DNA from 4 places in the Bradyrhizobium sp. ORS 111 genome. Region 3 is predicted to be linked to each of the others. Evidence: riboswitches for the same ligand, from Rfam matches in the RefSeq annotation. Region 3 holds a riboswitch; each other region holds the start of a gene.
The links. A riboswitch is a leader RNA that binds a small molecule or an ion and turns the genes downstream of it on or off. The one in region 3 is predicted to bind cobalamin.
Positions count from the first base shown of each region.

Region 1 (2,196 bases), 1.2 Mb from region 3:
TCGAGCGAGCCGAGCAGCCAGAACGCGATCTCCAGCGCCACGAAGGGGTTGCTGGAGAGATTCATCACCAGCGCCGTTGCAGCGCCTGCGAAACTGGAGATCGCAAGCCCCGACAGGATCAGGATCAACAGCCCCGCATTGCGCCCGGCGATCGCAAGCAGGGCGAACACGGAGCCGAACGCCGCGATGATCGCCGCGACCGGCAGCGCGAACGAGCGTACATCGGCCAGCCCGAGCGCGATCACCAGCACCGCACCGAACGCGGCGGCCTGCGGCGCGCCGAACAACGACGGCGAGGCCAGCGGATTGCGCAACAGCCCCTGCAGCGCCGCACCCGACAATCCCAAAATGCCGCCGATCGCAAACGCCAGGATGGTTCGCGGCAGGCGAATCTCGCGCACGATCACCTGCGCCACGTCGGTGCCGCCGCCGAACAGCGCCGCGATCACCCTGAGCGGTGACAGCCGCACCGGCCCGATGCCGAGCGAGATCAGCACGAGCAAGACCACGAGCGCCGTGAGCGCTATGGTCGCACCCAGGCGGCGCCGCGCTGCGACCTCGGCCGCCAAGGCGAAATCCTGCACACTCATCGGATCATGCTCTTACAGCGATCGCCGTGGCAGACAAGCGACACTCGGTGAAAACCATACCCGTCCGGCCGCTGCCCTGGTTCCGCCGGGATTGACTTTGGTCGCCGACCGAACCCTAGTGACCATGACGGTTCTTTCATGAGATGAAAAGGGAATGCGGTACGGGGAAACTGCCCCAACGCCGCGGCTGCCCCCGCAACTGTAGGCGGTGAATCCTTCGTCACAGGCCACTGGGACTCTCGGTCCTGGGAAGGCGACGAAGGGTAACGACCCGCGAGCCAGGAGACCTGCCGTCAGCCGTGGTCACACGCGACGATGTCGGTCGGGGAGTACAGACATTGGCTTCACCCGAAGTGCCGTCGCGCAAGGGGTGAGACTGGGTTCGCGGTGACGTGCCACTGACGTTACCGAAGTCTCGCCCATGTTGTCCCTTGCTTCAATCCGACTGCGCCGCGCGCTGCTGCTCGCGTCCGCAATATCGGCGCCATCGCTCTGTGCTTCGGCCGCGCAGGCTCAGCAGTCGCCTGCTGCGGAGGTGCTTCCGCCCATCGAGGTCACCAAGCCCGGTGACCAGAACGTCACCCGCGCCAAGCCGGGCAGTGTCGACGAGTCCCACGCACCGCGCCGCCCGGCCCCGGGCAACACGCAGAGCAACAGCACCGGGTCCGGGACCGGATCGAATGCCCCATCGGTCGGAACCGCGACCGGCGGGACCGCCGGCGGCGGGCATCAGTTCGCGGGCATCGTCGGCGCATCGTCGACGGTGATCACGGCCGATGACATCGCGCATTCGCCGGTGCAGACGCTGCCCGAAATCCTCGCGCAGGTGCCGGGCGTGCAGTTGGAATCTCTCTATGGCGGCGTGAACGGCGCCAAGACCTCGGTCGACCTGCGCGGCTTCGGCGCATTCGCCTCCAACAATACGCTGTTCCTGCTCAACGGCCGCCGCCTCAACGACATCGACAAGGCCGGCTTCGACCTCACCACCATCCCGATCGATTCGATCGAGCGCATCGAGATCACGCGCGGCAACAGCGGCGCCGTGCTCTATGGCGACAACGCAGTCGGCGGCGTCGTCAATATCGTCACCAAGACCGGCGTCGGCGGACCGCCGGTTTCCGTGAAGTCTGAAACCGGCTTCGGCTCGTTCAACCAACGCATGGCCGCGGTCTCCGCCGCGGTGAATTCGGGGCCGTGGTCGACGTCGTTCTACGGCAACGGCATCAAGTCCGACGGCTATCGCGTCAACAATGCGCTCGACCAGCGCAACGGTGTCGGCAACATCAGCTACACCACGCCGGACCTCACCGCGTTCCTGACCGTCACCGGGAGCGACCAGAAGCTCGGCCTTCCCGGTGGCCGGATCGTGGACCCGTCGATCGGTGTCAATGAGCTGCTGACCGATCGCAGGGGCGCGGCTACCCCATACGATTATGCCACTCAACAGACCGCGAGCGTCACCACCGGCTTCACCAAGACCCTGATGAACGGCGTTGACCTGATCATCGACGGCGGCTGGCGGCAGCGGGACACGCAGAGCGGCTTCTTCGGCACGGTGCCGACCCCAAGCTTTGCCTCGACCTACAATGACGCTGCGCTGCAAACG
Region 1 covers NZ_CP120701.1:691,457-693,652, reverse strand. Annotated here, with positions in the region: gene P6U30_RS03150 (FecCD family ABC transporter permease) at 1-590, opposite strand, end outside; cobalamin riboswitch at 702-900, shown strand; gene P6U30_RS03145 (TonB-dependent receptor) at 1,012-2,196, shown strand, end outside.
Region 1: another riboswitch for cobalamin. It lies ahead of P6U30_RS03145 (TonB-dependent receptor); the one in region 3 lies ahead of P6U30_RS34600 (TonB-dependent receptor).

Region 2 (2,196 bases), 2.5 Mb from region 3:
AGTGCCGAGATCTTCCATGCCTTCCAGAGCATATTCGCACGTCTCGGCGCACACGGCCGACGGGATAGATACGTTACCGGGAGCTGCTTACCGGCCCAGCCGCTCGAACCACTTTGCCCGGGATGGGCAAGCTGATTTGACCCACAGCTTCCAAGGGTGACGGTCCCGCAAGGCGGATCTTGCTAAGTTGTCGAGAGATTCACATGTCGAAGATGCTAGTAAAGGCTACCGACTGGTAGCTCGGTCGAAGCCGATCTGTCGCGTGCCATCGGCTGCAGGCAAAATGCGACCCCGATGTACTCGCGCGTGCAGAGACCAGGGCCGAGTTCGAAGCGAGCACTGCCCGGCACACTCATCGCGCAAAGGGGGCTTTAGATCGCGATCGTCGCGATGGAGCCACACCTACAGACTTGTTGAGCGGAGCCGCAGAAGGATGCCGTGCCAAGAGGTTGACGGAACGCTGCTTGTTCGGATAACTGATTTTCGTCGAGGTTCTCCGGAGCGCACTGATCCGGAGCTAAGAGGGAAGCCGGTCGAATGCCGGCGCTGCCCCCGCAACTGTAAGCGGCGAGCCGCTGTCCAATAAAGTCACTGAAACCGCTTGGTTTCGGGAAGGCCGGACAGCAGCGATGACCCGCAAGCCAGGAGACCTGCCCCGACAACATATTCGTCCGCGGGCGGGGTGTCCCGGTGGTGCGCCAAGCAATTGCCGCTTCGGCGGCTTTTCCTGCACGCAATCGCCATGACCTCTGCCCCAAACCAGGGGTTAGAGCTATGTCCGTCCTTTCACTTCCCGTTGCTACACTTGGTACGCCACGCATCGGTCCGCGCCGTGAACTCAAATTCGCGCTCGAAAGCTACTGGACCGGGAAGTCCACCGAAGCGCAGCTGCTTGAAGCGGCAGCTGGACTGCGCACTGCTAACTGGGCGCGGCAGAAATCGCTCGGCGCGACCGTCATTCCGTCGAATGATTTCTCGCTTTACGATCATGTGCTCGACACCAGTGTGATGGTGGGCGCCATTCCGGATGTTTACGCTTGCACCACAGGTCCTGTACCGCTCTACACCTACTTCGCTATGGCGCGCGGTGCGCCGAACGGTGAACTCGATGCGAGTTGCCCTCACTCCAATCCTGCACAGGGCGCGCCTGCGCAGGAGATGACGAAGTGGTTCGACACCAATTACCACTATATGGTCCCTGAATTTCACAAGGGGCAGATCTTCAGGCTTTCTTCTCGAAAGCCGATTGAGGAATATGAGGAGGCAAAGGGGCTTGGTTACCAGACGCGTCCCGTGCTGATTGGCCCAGTGACCTTCCTGAAGCTTGGCAAGAGCGCAGATCCTTCATTCAATCCATTGTCGCTGTTGGATCGACTGCTGCCGGTCTATGTCGACGTTCTTCGTGAGCTGGTCGCGCGCGGCGCAGAATGGGTTCAGCTCGATGAGCCCTGTCTGGTCTTGGACCTCGACGAAATATCCCGCAAAGCCTTGCTTCGTACCTATACCTATTTTGCTAGGGAGATACCTGCTCTTAAAATCATGCTGGCGACCTACTTTGGGACCATCGGCGGTAATCTCGATACGGCCTTGGCTTTGCCGGTTTCCGGGCTCCACGTCGACTTGGTAAGGGGGGCAGACCCGCTGAACGCGATCGTCGCTGGGATTCGCAACGATCTCGTTCTCTCACTGGGGGTCGTCGATGGGCGCAACGTTTGGCGCTCCAACCTTTCAGCGCTGGTCGATCAGCTGGCGCCCACCGTGGCAAAACTCGGCACTGATCGCGTCCAGATCGCCCCCTCATGTTCGCTGCTCCATGTTCCAATCGACCTGGGGCTCGAAACCGATCTCGATTCCGATGTAAAGAGCTGGCTGGCTTTCTCGGTTCAGAAAATTAAGGAACTAGCGACCCTAGGAAGGGCGCTTGCTGGCGATCGTGCCGGCGTGGCCGATGTGCTCGCGGCATCAAAAAACGCGGCACTTGCACGCGAGCAATCGCCCAAGATCCACAATGCGGACGTCGCTGCGCGCATGGCTGCGATCGACCAAACCAAGCGCTACCGTTGCAGTCCTTTCGCAAAGCGCGCCGAGGCCCAGCGCGCGCGGTTTGCCTTGCCGACATTTCCCACGACGACCATTGGATCGTTTCCGCAAACCGCGGAAGTTCGCAATGCCCGCGCTTGCCATGCCAAAGGAGGG
Region 2 covers NZ_CP120701.1:1,977,067-1,979,262, forward strand. Annotated here, with positions in the region: cobalamin riboswitch at 473-673, shown strand; gene metE (5-methyltetrahydropteroyltriglutamate--homocysteine S-methyltransferase) at 775-2,196, shown strand, end outside.
Region 2: another riboswitch for cobalamin. It lies ahead of metE (5-methyltetrahydropteroyltriglutamate--homocysteine S-methyltransferase); the one in region 3 lies ahead of P6U30_RS34600 (TonB-dependent receptor).

Region 3 (2,196 bases):
GGGGCAAGGCTGGTCGACTGCCTTACGCTGTGGCTGTCGAACCTGCTTCATGCCGGGCGCGACTGGTCGCAGGACGTTGCACGTCTTGCCGAGGCGCTGCCTCGGCAGCACAGCCCGGTGATCATGGTGACCAACGAGGTGGGTCTCGGCATCGTGCCCGACAATGCGCTAGCGCGCACTTTCCGTGACGGCGCCGGCCTCATGAACCAGACCATTGCCGGCGTCGCAGAAGAGGTGGAGTTCGTGGTGGCAGGCCTGCCGCTGAAGCTTAAATAAAGATCGGATGACGAGCCTGATGGTCTCATTCGACGATACGTTTCGCCGGCAACTGCACGAATTGTTCGTGTGGCGCCGTGACGTGCGGCGCTTTCGAAGAGATCCGCTGCCGGACGGCGCGCTGGAGCGGCTGATCGAGACCGCCTGCCTGTCTCCGTCGGTTGGCCTCAGCCAGCCGTGGCGGTTCGTCATCGTCGAGGACAGGGCGAGGCGCAGCGCGGTGATCGAGGATTTCAAGCTCTGCAATGCCGATGCCCTGCAGTCCTATTCCGGTGAGCGCGCGGCGAAGTATGCCACCCTCAAGCTTTCGGGGCTCGAGGAGGCGCCGGGCCATCTGGCCGTTTTCGCGGACAAAACGAGCAGCATCGGTGCGGGCCTGGGGCGCGCGACGATGCCCGAAACCACCGAATATTCCGTCGTCGCCGCGATCTGCTCGATGTGGCTTGCCGCACGTGCGGAGGGCATTGGGCTCGGCTGGGTGTCGATCCTCGATCCGATCCGCGTTCACGGTATTCTCGACGTACCCGAGAGTTGGAAGTTTATCGGCTATCTCTGCATCGGCTACCCCGAGGCCGAGTGTGACCGGCCGGAGCTCGAGCAGGCCAAATGGGAATCGCGACGAAGTTCGGACGAGTTCACCGTGCGACGCTGATGGTTCGCGTGCCGCACTTTGACTGTTCGTCGCGAAGCCCCACGCCACTACGGGAGTACTCTGGTTTGTCTGGTTTGCAGTGCGCGCGGCCGAATCGTTGACAGTCGTTTCCGAATAAACCTATCTTGATGGCGACGGTTCTCCTTCGGGAGATCAAAAGGGAATGCGGTGCGGGCGTCGGCCCAAGGCCGTAGCTGTCCCCGCAACTGTAAACGGCGAGCCTTTCGTCACTATGCCACTGGGCCGAGCTGCCCGGGAAGGCGTCGACAGGCGATAACCCGTGAGCCAGGAGACCTGCCGTCAGTCGTGGTCACACGCGAGCACATCGGGCGGGGCGTCCTGGTGGGGTCGGCGCATTGCCGTTTGGGCATGCGGTGCCCGCGTTCGCGGTGACGTGCCACGTTAACCGCGAGTCCCTTTATGTCTTCATCTTCCCCCATTGCGCTCGGATGGCGCCTTGGCCTCGTTTGCTCGTTGTCATCGCTGCTGCCGGCCGAAAGCTGGGCGCAGACCGCTCCGTCAACCAGGCTGGATCCGATCCAGATCTCGCCTCCCGAGGCCGCGAAGCCGAAGCGTCCCTCGCGCAACAACACGGCCGCTGTTCGGTCGCGATCGAGGCTCACGACAAATCCGGCAGCCCATGACACGTCGCAGTCCGCTGTGTCGTCCGCATCGGCGTCACCGACGCTCAATGCTACCAAGCCGGAAGCAACTGGCAGCCGCCTCAACCTGACACCGCTGCAAACGCCGGCCAGCGTCGAGGTCATCTCGTCGGAGACCATCGCCGAACGCGGTCAGCACAATGTGATCGACGCCGTCACCCAGGACGGGGCCGGCTTCATCGCAACGCCGGCTCCCGGCAATGGCGGCCTGTCGTTCAGTACCCGTGGCTTCGCCGGCAGCAACTCGGTGATGACGCTGTATGACGGCACGCGCTTCTATGTCGGCTCTGGAACCCTGACCTTCCCATACGACACCTGGTCGACGCAGCGCATCGAGGTGCTGCGCGGCCCGGCCTCGGTCTTGTACGGCGAAGGCGCGATCGGCGGCGTCATCAACGTGATCCCGAAAAAGCCGCTCGCAACGCCTTACAACGACGCCGAGGTCTCGCTTGATAGCAACATGACGCGACGGCTCGCGCTCGACAGCGCCGGGCCGATCAATCCCAATGTATCGTATCGCGTGAATGCCACCGGTAACATGTCGGATGGCTGGGTCGATCGCGACAAGACATCGAATGTGGCGGTCTCCGCGGCAGTGCGGGTGCA
Region 3 covers NZ_CP120701.1:7,486,689-7,488,884, reverse strand. Annotated here, with positions in the region: gene cobU (bifunctional adenosylcobinamide kinase/adenosylcobinamide-phosphate guanylyltransferase) at 1-276, shown strand, start outside; gene bluB (5,6-dimethylbenzimidazole synthase) at 296-928, shown strand; cobalamin riboswitch at 1,047-1,245, shown strand; gene P6U30_RS34600 (TonB-dependent receptor) at 1,349-2,196, shown strand, end outside.

Region 4 (2,196 bases), 1.3 Mb from region 3:
TGTCGTGGAGATCTCGCGCCAAGTCGCAAAGGCTCGCTCGCGCGAAGCACGACGGAAGTCGGCAGCGACGGCTCCGGGATAGGGGATGTTGAAAAGCTTCGCGACCTGATCGTGAACTGACAGAAACCGTTGAGCTTGGCGGGACGATTTGAAACGCTTCATGATCCGCTCGCGTCGCCACGTCGGCCTGATGAGAATTCTCGGCCCGATTGTTGGGAGCTTTGTGCTGACGATGTTCGACGTGAAAGCCCAGCTTCCCCCTCGCAGCGCCGTACGAACGGAGCTTGTCCGTGATCATCACGCGCGGCGGCGTGCCGGCGGATTTCAAGAGCTTCTTCATGAACTGCTGCGCGGCGCGCGAGTCTCTTCAGCGCTGGAAAGGCGTCGAGACGAAGCCATTCTGGTCGACAGCGCGCCAGAGCCAATGTTGTTCGCCCGCGAGCGAGATAACGATTTCGTCCAGATGCCATTTGCCGCCGCGAGCGGGAGCGCGCTGGCGAATCCGATCGGAGAACGCTTTGCCGAATTTCCTTCCCCACTGGCCCACGGTTTCATAGGTCACGCCAATGCCACACGCCGCCAGCATTTCCTCGACCATGCGCAAGCTAATACGACCAAACGGCATAGCCTGATCGCTTCCGATGGGAAGCAATGGCGGCGATAAAGAGGGGTCCCGGACGGTTGGCATGCCGGTTGTTTACCGCCTCGGCCGCTCCAATTCGTTAACTTGACGGTGCCCTTTTGCCTTCTGAATCTTGATCTCCCTCAGCACAAGGCTTGACGAACCTCGGCGAGTCGCGCCTATATGTAGACCTGTCACGGTCTTTCATTCCTATATCTCGTAGGATGGAAGCTAAGAGGGAACCCGGTGCGCCGGCAATGGCTATTCCGAGGCTGCCCCCGCAACTGTAAGCGACGAGCGGTTGTCATCATGGTCACTGGCGACAGCGCCGGGAAGGCCGACAGCCGCAGCGACCCGCGAGCCAGGAGACCTGCCGCGACAGAACGAACGTCCTCGGGCGGGGTGCCCCGGTAGGTCGCTTGCAGCCGGGGACATTTGCCCGGTCTCCTTGCAAGTCGTCCGCGGCCCCCAGCGCCAAACATCGCGGGGTTGCCGATGTCGCCGTCTTACGATTTCGATCAGCAGGGTCATCTCCTTGCACTGTCCAGTGTGCGGCCGCCGCGAGCGCAGGCAAAGCCTGCCGCGCTTCAGCTGTCTGTTCCGCCTCCATCGCTGGCTCCGCTGCCTCGGCCCCTTGCGGCGTCTCCAAAGCCGTCTGACCTCGCCCTTGATCGGTCGCGCGACAATCTCCTGACATCGTTCGGCAAGCTGACCCTGACCGACCGTTATCTGCTCCCCGGCGAAGGCATCCAAGACATGTTTGCGCGGGTATCGTGCGCGTTTGCGGACGATGTTGCCCATGCTCAGCGTCTTTATGATGCAATGTCCCGGCTGTGGTTCATGCCGGCGACGCCAGTGCTCTCGAATGGCGGCAGCACGCGTGGCCTGCCTATTTCGTGCTTCCTTAATTCGGTGTCGGACTCGCTCGAAGGCATCGTCGGCACCTGGAACGAGAATGTCTGGCTTGCCTCCAACGGTGGCGGCATCGGCACCTACTGGGGCAATGTTCGCTCGATCGGCGAGAAGGTGAAGGGCGGCGTCACCTCAGGCATCATCCCCTTCATCCACGTCATGGACGGCCTGACGCTGGCGATCAGCCAGGGCTCGTTGCGGCGCGGCTCGGCGGCGGTCTATCTCGATATCCACCATCCCGAGATCGAGGAGTTCCTCGAGATCCGCAAGGCGTCCGGCGACTTCAACCGCAAGAGCCTTAACCTCCATCACGGCATCAACGTCACCGACGAGTTCATGCGTGCCGTAGGCGCCGGCACCGCGTTCGCTCTGCGGAGCCCGAAGACTAACGAGGTCATCCGCGAGATCGACGCCCGCCAGCTGTGGCAACGCATCCTTGAGAACCGGCTGCAGACCGGCGAGCCTTATCTCTTGTTCATCGACACCGTGAACCGCGCGCTCCCCAAGCACCAGCGCGAGCTCGGCCTCAAGGTCTCGACCTCCAACCTATGCAGCGAGATTACGCTGCCGACCGGTATCGATCATCGCGACGAGGAGCGCACCGCGGTGTGCTGCCTGTCGTCGCTCAACCTCGAGACCTGGGACCAGTGGAATGAGGAGCC
Region 4 covers NZ_CP120701.1:6,161,295-6,163,490, reverse strand. Annotated here, with positions in the region: partial or broken gene P6U30_RS28360 (IS6 family transposase) at 1-688, opposite strand, end outside; cobalamin riboswitch at 803-1,015, shown strand; gene P6U30_RS28355 (ribonucleoside-diphosphate reductase subunit alpha) at 1,118-2,196, shown strand, end outside.
Region 4: another riboswitch for cobalamin. It lies ahead of P6U30_RS28355 (ribonucleoside-diphosphate reductase subunit alpha); the one in region 3 lies ahead of P6U30_RS34600 (TonB-dependent receptor).